2 regions of the Mechercharimyces mesophilus genome follow, and region 2 is predicted to be linked to the other one. Evidence: predicted binding sites of a transcription regulator. Region 2 holds the regulator's gene; the other holds the start of a gene.
The links. The regulator LexA, encoded in region 2, represses DNA repair genes until DNA is damaged. The targets are predictions, from matches to a motif close to CGAACATATGTTCG.
Positions count from the first base shown of each region.

Region 1: uvrB (excinuclease ABC subunit UvrB) is a predicted target of LexA. The motif match lies at 1,276-1,289, and genes of this name have one in related genera.

Region 1 is NZ_JCBAPH010000002.1:163,369-166,800, reverse strand. It holds gene AC6RGY_RS08485 (S41 family peptidase) at 1-683, shown strand, start outside; gene uvrB (excinuclease ABC subunit UvrB) at 1,352-3,331, shown strand; gene uvrA (excinuclease ABC subunit UvrA) at 3,336-3,432, shown strand, end outside.
Region 2 is NZ_JCBAPH010000001.1:1,046,910-1,050,341, forward strand. It holds gene abc-f (ribosomal protection-like ABC-F family protein) at 1-1,557, shown strand, start outside; gene lexA (transcriptional repressor LexA) at 1,695-2,327, opposite strand; gene yneA (cell division suppressor protein YneA) at 2,530-2,811, shown strand; gene AC6RGY_RS05355 (Mpo1-like protein) at 2,974-3,291, shown strand; gene AC6RGY_RS05360 (DUF4129 domain-containing protein) at 3,391-3,432, opposite strand, start outside.

The DNA of each region.
Region 1 (3,432 bases), on a different contig from region 2:
TCAATGTCGTGGAGGAGATTGCTAGCCAATTGATACCTGAGGAAGAGACCATTGTTATTAAACAAGACAAGACAGGAGCATCGCAAAAGAGCGTTTCTAGTCTTAGTGGGAAGAAAGAATACCCGATTGCGATCTTGACGGATAAGGGAAGCGCGAGCGCATCCGAGATTTTAGCAGCCGCCATGCAGGAGTCAGGTGGATACCCTGTTGTTGGTGAAAAGTCTTATGGAAAAGGGACCGTACAAACTGCGAAGGACTTCCAAGATGGCAGTAATTTGAAACTGACGATTGCGAAGTGGCTAACACCGAACGGGAACTGGATTCATGAAAAGGGAGTGGAGCCGGATATTAAAGTGGAGCGACCGGACTACTACCAAGCGGTGCCTCCACAGGCGGAAAAACCACTAAAGAAAGATATGGCTTCTACCGAAGTGAAGAACTTGCAAATGATTTTAAAAGCTCTTGGATTCTCCCCAGATCGAGTGGATGGGTACTTTAGTGAGCAGACCGAAACAGCGGTCAAAGCATTCCAAAAGCTACATGACCTTGATATGACAGGTGTGGTAGATGATCAAACTGCAGCCAAGATCCAAGAGAAGTTCATCGAACATCTGAAGGAACCAAAGAACGATGTACAGTTACAAACAGCAATTGAAACCTTGAAAAAACAAGCAAAAGAATGACCTGCATAGATGCAAGACAACCCCCTTTCTCAACTGAGAAAGGGGGTTGTCTTTATTTCGAAGTGGCGAGAGAACCTGATGCTCTTATGTAGTCTGTTTTTATCCGTTGACATATGGTGCAGACCATGGCATGGCAGATTACTAGGAAAGTCCCCACTTGGTGAAACAGTAATTCGCTCACCCTAAGAATGGTTGGAAGATGGGCGAGCGGTTTCTCCTTGAGAGACTCTGAGCCGTGGATCAGGCAGCGATAGGAGATGCCGCCGCCATCAACCAGGCTACGAGGGAACCTGACGTTCCCATGCAGTATATTATCACCTGATGGTTTATGATGTAGATCTTGCAAATTAACACGCAAGTCCCTATTTGAAGTAACAAAAATTTTTTAGGTGTGATCATAATCCTGCTGGTGGCTGAGGTGCCTTCGAAGGCATTATTTTTGATAAAAGGAGTAGAAGAGAGAATATAAGGAGAAAAAGAAGGTAAGGACGATGAATAGGCAATCATGATCATTAGATTATTCTTTTGACATAAAAGGCTTTCGAATGAGCAATATCGAGAGAAAAGAAGAAAGAGAAATTTAGTAGACTAGAAAACAAGTGTTCGTTTTCCGCATTTGCCTGTGTTATAATCAATAAGAAGATCGAAGAAGCGTGGGGTGATCACGAATGGATCGATTTCATTTAGTGTCGGAATATCAACCGCAAGGGGATCAGCCAAAAGCAATTACCCAATTGGTGGAAGGAATTGAATCAGGCAAGCGTATGCAGACGTTGCTTGGAGCTACGGGTACGGGCAAAACCTTTACCATTGCTCAAACGATTTCCAAAGTGAAAAAACCAACTTTGGTTATTGCCCCAAACAAAACGTTGGCAGCGCAATTATGTGGAGAGCTAAAAGAGTTTTTTCCAGAAAACGCTGTGGAATACTTTGTGAGTTACTATGATTATTATCAGCCAGAGGCGTATTTGCCTCAGTCAGATACTTTTATCGAGAAAGATGCTTCGATCAATGATGAGATTGATAAGCTACGTCACTCTGCTACGAGTGCGTTGTTTGAACGCGAAGACGTGATTGTGGTTGCAAGTGTCTCTTGTATTTATGGATTGGGTTCACCCAATGAATATCGTGATTTAGTGTTATCCCTGCGTGTGGGAATGGAGAAAGAGCGAAATGAGATCTTGCGTAAATTGGTGGATATCCAATATGAACGCAATGATATTAACTTTGTGCGCGGAACCTTTCGCGTACGTGGCGACGTCGTCGAGATTTTCCCAGTATCACGCAGTGAACAGGCGGTACGGGTAGAGTTCTTTGGTGACGAGATTGAGCGGATTCGTGAGATCGATACCGTTACAGGAGAGATCTTAGGCGACCGAGACCATGTAGCTGTCTTTCCTGCTTCTCACTATGTGACGCGTGAGTCCGTACTACAACGGGCGCTAAAAGATATCGAAACCGAACTGCAGGAACGATTGGCGGAACTGAATGCGGAGAACAAATTGGTAGAAGCGCAGCGCTTAGAACAGCGCACACGTTATGACATGGAGATGATGCGCGAGGTTGGTTTCTGTTCGGGCATTGAAAACTACTCTCGTCATTTGGTAGGCAACAAAGAAGGGGACCCTCCCTTTACATTGATTGACTATTTTCCTGATGATTTTATCATGGTAGTAGATGAATCACACATTACCATTCCTCAGATAGGTGCCATGTATAATGGGGATCGCGCTCGTAAAAATGTTCTGGTTGAACACGGTTTTCGTCTGCCATCGGCGAAGGACAATCGGCCATTAAAATTTGAAGAGTTTGAAGAGCGGGTTTCTCAGCTGATTGCCGTATCCGCTACCCCGGGTCCATATGAAATCGAGCATGCGCCTGATGTGGTAGAACAAATTATTCGTCCCACAGGCTTAATTGACCCCAAAATTTCTGTGCGTCCCATCCAAGGACAGATTGATGATCTTATTGGAGAGATCAATGAACGGATTACGCGTGATGAGCGGGTGTTGGTGACCACACTAACAAAAAAGATGTCAGAAGACTTGACGGACTACCTAAAAGAAGTGGGTATTCGTGTTCGTTATCTGCATTCTGATATTAAGACGTTCGAACGGATGCAGATTCTGCGTGATTTACGCTTGGGTGAGTTTGATGTGTTGATCGGGATCAACCTGTTACGTGAAGGCTTAGACTTACCGGAAGTTTCATTAGTAGCCATACTGGATGCGGATAAAGAAGGCTTTTTACGTGCGGAACGATCGCTTGTACAAACCATTGGTCGTGCGGCCCGTAATGCCCGCGGTGAAGTCGTCATGTACGCTGATAACATGACGAAGTCGATGCAGAAGGCGATCGACGAAACGGAACGGCGCCGAGCCATCCAGGTGGCGTACAATGAAAAGCATGGAATTGTTCCGCAAACGGTGAAAAAAGCAGTGCGTGAAGTGATTGAAGCAACCAAAGTAGCGGAAGAAGCAGAAGCATATGGAGTGAAAGAAGATGTGAAGGCGATGGGGGCAAAAGAACGCAAAGCCTTTATTGCCAAGATGGAAAAAGAGATGAAAGAGGCAGCCAAGGAATTGGATTTCGAACGAGCGGCACAATTACGCGATATGATTATCGAGCTGAAAGCAGAAGGAGCCTAATGATATGTCGCAAAATCATATTGTCATTCGAGGAGCACGTGTTCATAATCTGAAAGAAATAGACGTCACCATTCCCCGTGACCAATTTGTCGTTCTCACGG
Region 2 (3,432 bases):
ATAAAAAATGGAAAGAAAAGTTGGGGAGAACGCCTGCTTTTTTCGATTCCCTCCCTTCAAGTATACAAACAGGATCGCATTGGCATTGTTGGATTAAATGGGAGTGGAAAGTCCACCTTATTCAAGGTTTTGATAGGCGAAGAAGCATTGGATGAAGGGAGCGTTATCCGGACATGTCAGGTCGCCTCGATTTCTCAATGGAATGACAAGAAACGGGAGATGAGTGGCGGGGAACAGACACGAATGCGTATTCATGAGGCTTTGGGTTCACCCTCCGATGTATTGTTAGCAGATGAACCAACATCTCATCTAGATCAGAAGGGAATCGAGTGGCTCAAACAACGATTGTCCCGCTATCAAGGGGCCATCTTACTTATCTCTCACGATCGCCAATTATTAGACGATATATGTACGACGATTTGGGAGATTGAAGAGCAGACAGTCTCTGTATTTAGGGGGAATTATAGCTCCTATCAAGAGCAAAAAGAAAGAAGAAGAGCCCGACACATTGAGCAGTATGAGCAAGCTCAACTAAAAAAGGAGCAATTAGAAAAGGCACTCCGACAGAAAAGGGATCAAGCGATACGGATGATAAAGCCTTCTAAGGTAAGCACGTCGGAATCCAGAATGCAAAAAGCAGGGAAAGGTTCTCAACAAAAATCGATCCACCAGTCTATACGCGTGTTAGAAGCTCGCCTTGCAAAATTGGAGGAAATAGAAAAACCTCTTTCCCTTCCGCAAATGAAAATGGTTGTTCCGCGTGATCTCTCCATGAAAAAAAGAATTCTTGTCCGTGCTGAAGGCTTTGCCGGACAGCGGGAAGGAAAGAGTTTATGGGAACCGAGTGATTGGATCATCACTTCTGGAGATAAAGTAGCTGTGATCGGTGAGAATGGATCCGGCAAAACGACTCTTTTGCAGAGGTTCTTCCATCCAGATTCTACGCTTCGCTTATCTCCAGAAGTGAAGCCTGGATTTTTTCAGCAAAACCTAGATATCCTGGATGAAGAACGGACGATATTAGAAAATGTTATAGAATCAAGCATATGGGATCAATCCCTTGTTCGTACTTTTTTAGCACGCCTCGCGTTTCGTCCGAATGATTGGCAGAAGAAAGTATCCCTCCTTAGTGGAGGTGAAAGGGTGAAGGTTGGACTGGCTAAAGTGTTCCTGAGCGATATGAATCTTCTACTACTGGACGAAGTCACGAATTACTTAGACTTGGTTGGAATGGAAGCTGTAGAGGAATGGATCACTCACTTTCCTGGAACCGTCGTTTTTGCTTCGCATGATCAACGGCTTCTACACAGCGTAACCACGAAAGTAATCCATTTAAAAGGCGGTAGAATCCAAACTTTTACAGGATCATGGGAAGAGTATAAGAAAAGGGAAAGTAGTCCGCAGTTGAAACCACAAGCGACAGAGAGCAGAAGAATGATGATTGAGCATGAACTTGCAGAAGTGATCAGTCTGCTTGCTACCAGTCCTTCGCAAAAGGAGGCGTTGGAAGAACGCTTTCAGCAATTACTGTGTGAGAAAAAACAGTTCGAACAATAGGTTCATGAATGCGCATAATCGTATTGGAGATATCCGATTCTTTCATACGCAAACACCTTACATCGGCTAAAATAGAGACAAGCCCTGAGGTTCCAAAAGAGCCTCAGGGCTTGTCTCTATTTATTTCAATTTTCTTCTTACATGCTTGTACGTAATAGTCCGATTACTTTTCCTAAGATGGTTACTTGAGGAAGAAGGAGGGCTTCCATTTGATCATTTTCCGGCTGAAGTCGAATATGGTCTTTTTCTACATATAAACGCTTCACTGTTGCTTCGCCTTCTTCCGTCATCGCAACGATGATATCTCCATTATTAGCCGACTGTTGCTGATGCACAATCAGCTTGTCCCCGTTTAGAATACCGGCATTGATCATACTTTCCCCTTGAACGGTAAGGAGAAAAACAGCATCTTTGTTGCCGATCATTTGGAGCGGAAGCGGTAAGTACTCATCCACATTCTCTACTGCTGTGATAGGCTCACCAGCTGTAACCTTCCCAATCAAGGGAACAAGCACTGACGCATCCTGTTGCTTCACAGAATCATCTCCGGAACGATGTGGATCGAGCACCTCAATGGCCCGTGGTTTAGTAGGATCGCGTCGGATGAATGCTTTTTCTTCCAAGCGAGCAAGATGCCCATGCACAGTGGAGCTAGACGCTAGTCCAACTGCCTCACCGATTTCACGAACCGATGGGGGATATCCTTTTTCTCGTACTTCACTTTTAATAAAATCGAGTATGGCTTGTTGACGAGCGGAGAGTTTTGACAATGTGCTCATCTCCCTTCAGTACGAATAGTGGACTCAGTTATAGGTGAGTTGCTCTTTTACCAAAGTATACATGAATGTGAAGAAAAGCGCAAACATAAGTTCGAAAAACCCCTTGACGGAACGTAAGTTCTAGTATAACGTTATAAGTACAAACATATGCTTGTACAAACTAGCGGAAATGAGTGAAAGGAGCGCGTGCTCATTGATTCGAAACCGAAGGACAAGCTTACTATTGACCCTCTTAGGCTGTTTCCTTTTCTTTTTCTTCATTAGAAGCGAAGTGATCGCCAATGACCCTCTTCCCAACACAGTTGAAGTGAAGGTGCAAGCAGGGGATACACTATGGGAAATAGCACGAGTTCGTTCCGATGAGAGCACAGATATTCGGGAGGTCATCGCCGATATTAAAGAGATAAATCAGATTCACGACGGAATCATTCATCCAGGTCAAACCTTAAAGGTGCCATTGAGCAAAGGGAAATAAAAATAGCAGTCCTCTTTGTGTTCCTAATTCGACACAGGGGAGAGCGATCCTTCTGATTTGGCGAAAGTTCGTTCTCCTTTTATTTTCTTTATTTTCTGAAGCAGGTTTTTATGCAGAAAGAGCAAATAGAAGCATAGTGTAGAGTAAAAAGGAGGAATCTCAGTGAACATCCAGAGCCTACTAGAAAAATACCGTGAAGATCATCAACATCCGGTGAACAAACTGACACATGCCATCGGCATTCCGATGATCGTCCTCTCTTTACCGTGGTTTTTCTTTCAATGGAAAATAGCACTCCTTTTATTTATCATTGGATGGATATTGCAATTTGTTGGTCATGCCTTTGAAGGGAAGAAACCATCGTTCTTTTCCAATCCTCTGTTTCTTTTTGCAGGGGTACTTTGGTGGATTAAAAAATGGGGGAAGAAGGAAGAGAGCACTAGCACTTCAAATGAACATTCGCCTTCTGGACAAAAATGAAAACGCTTTCAGATTACGGCCATAAAAAAGCGATGCCTATGATGGCATCGCTTTTTTCGTTCAGGAAGTGAAAAAATCACTTCCTGTTCATGAACTTTATTACTCCTTACGGCCATATCGTGCTTCGATATATTGATCGGT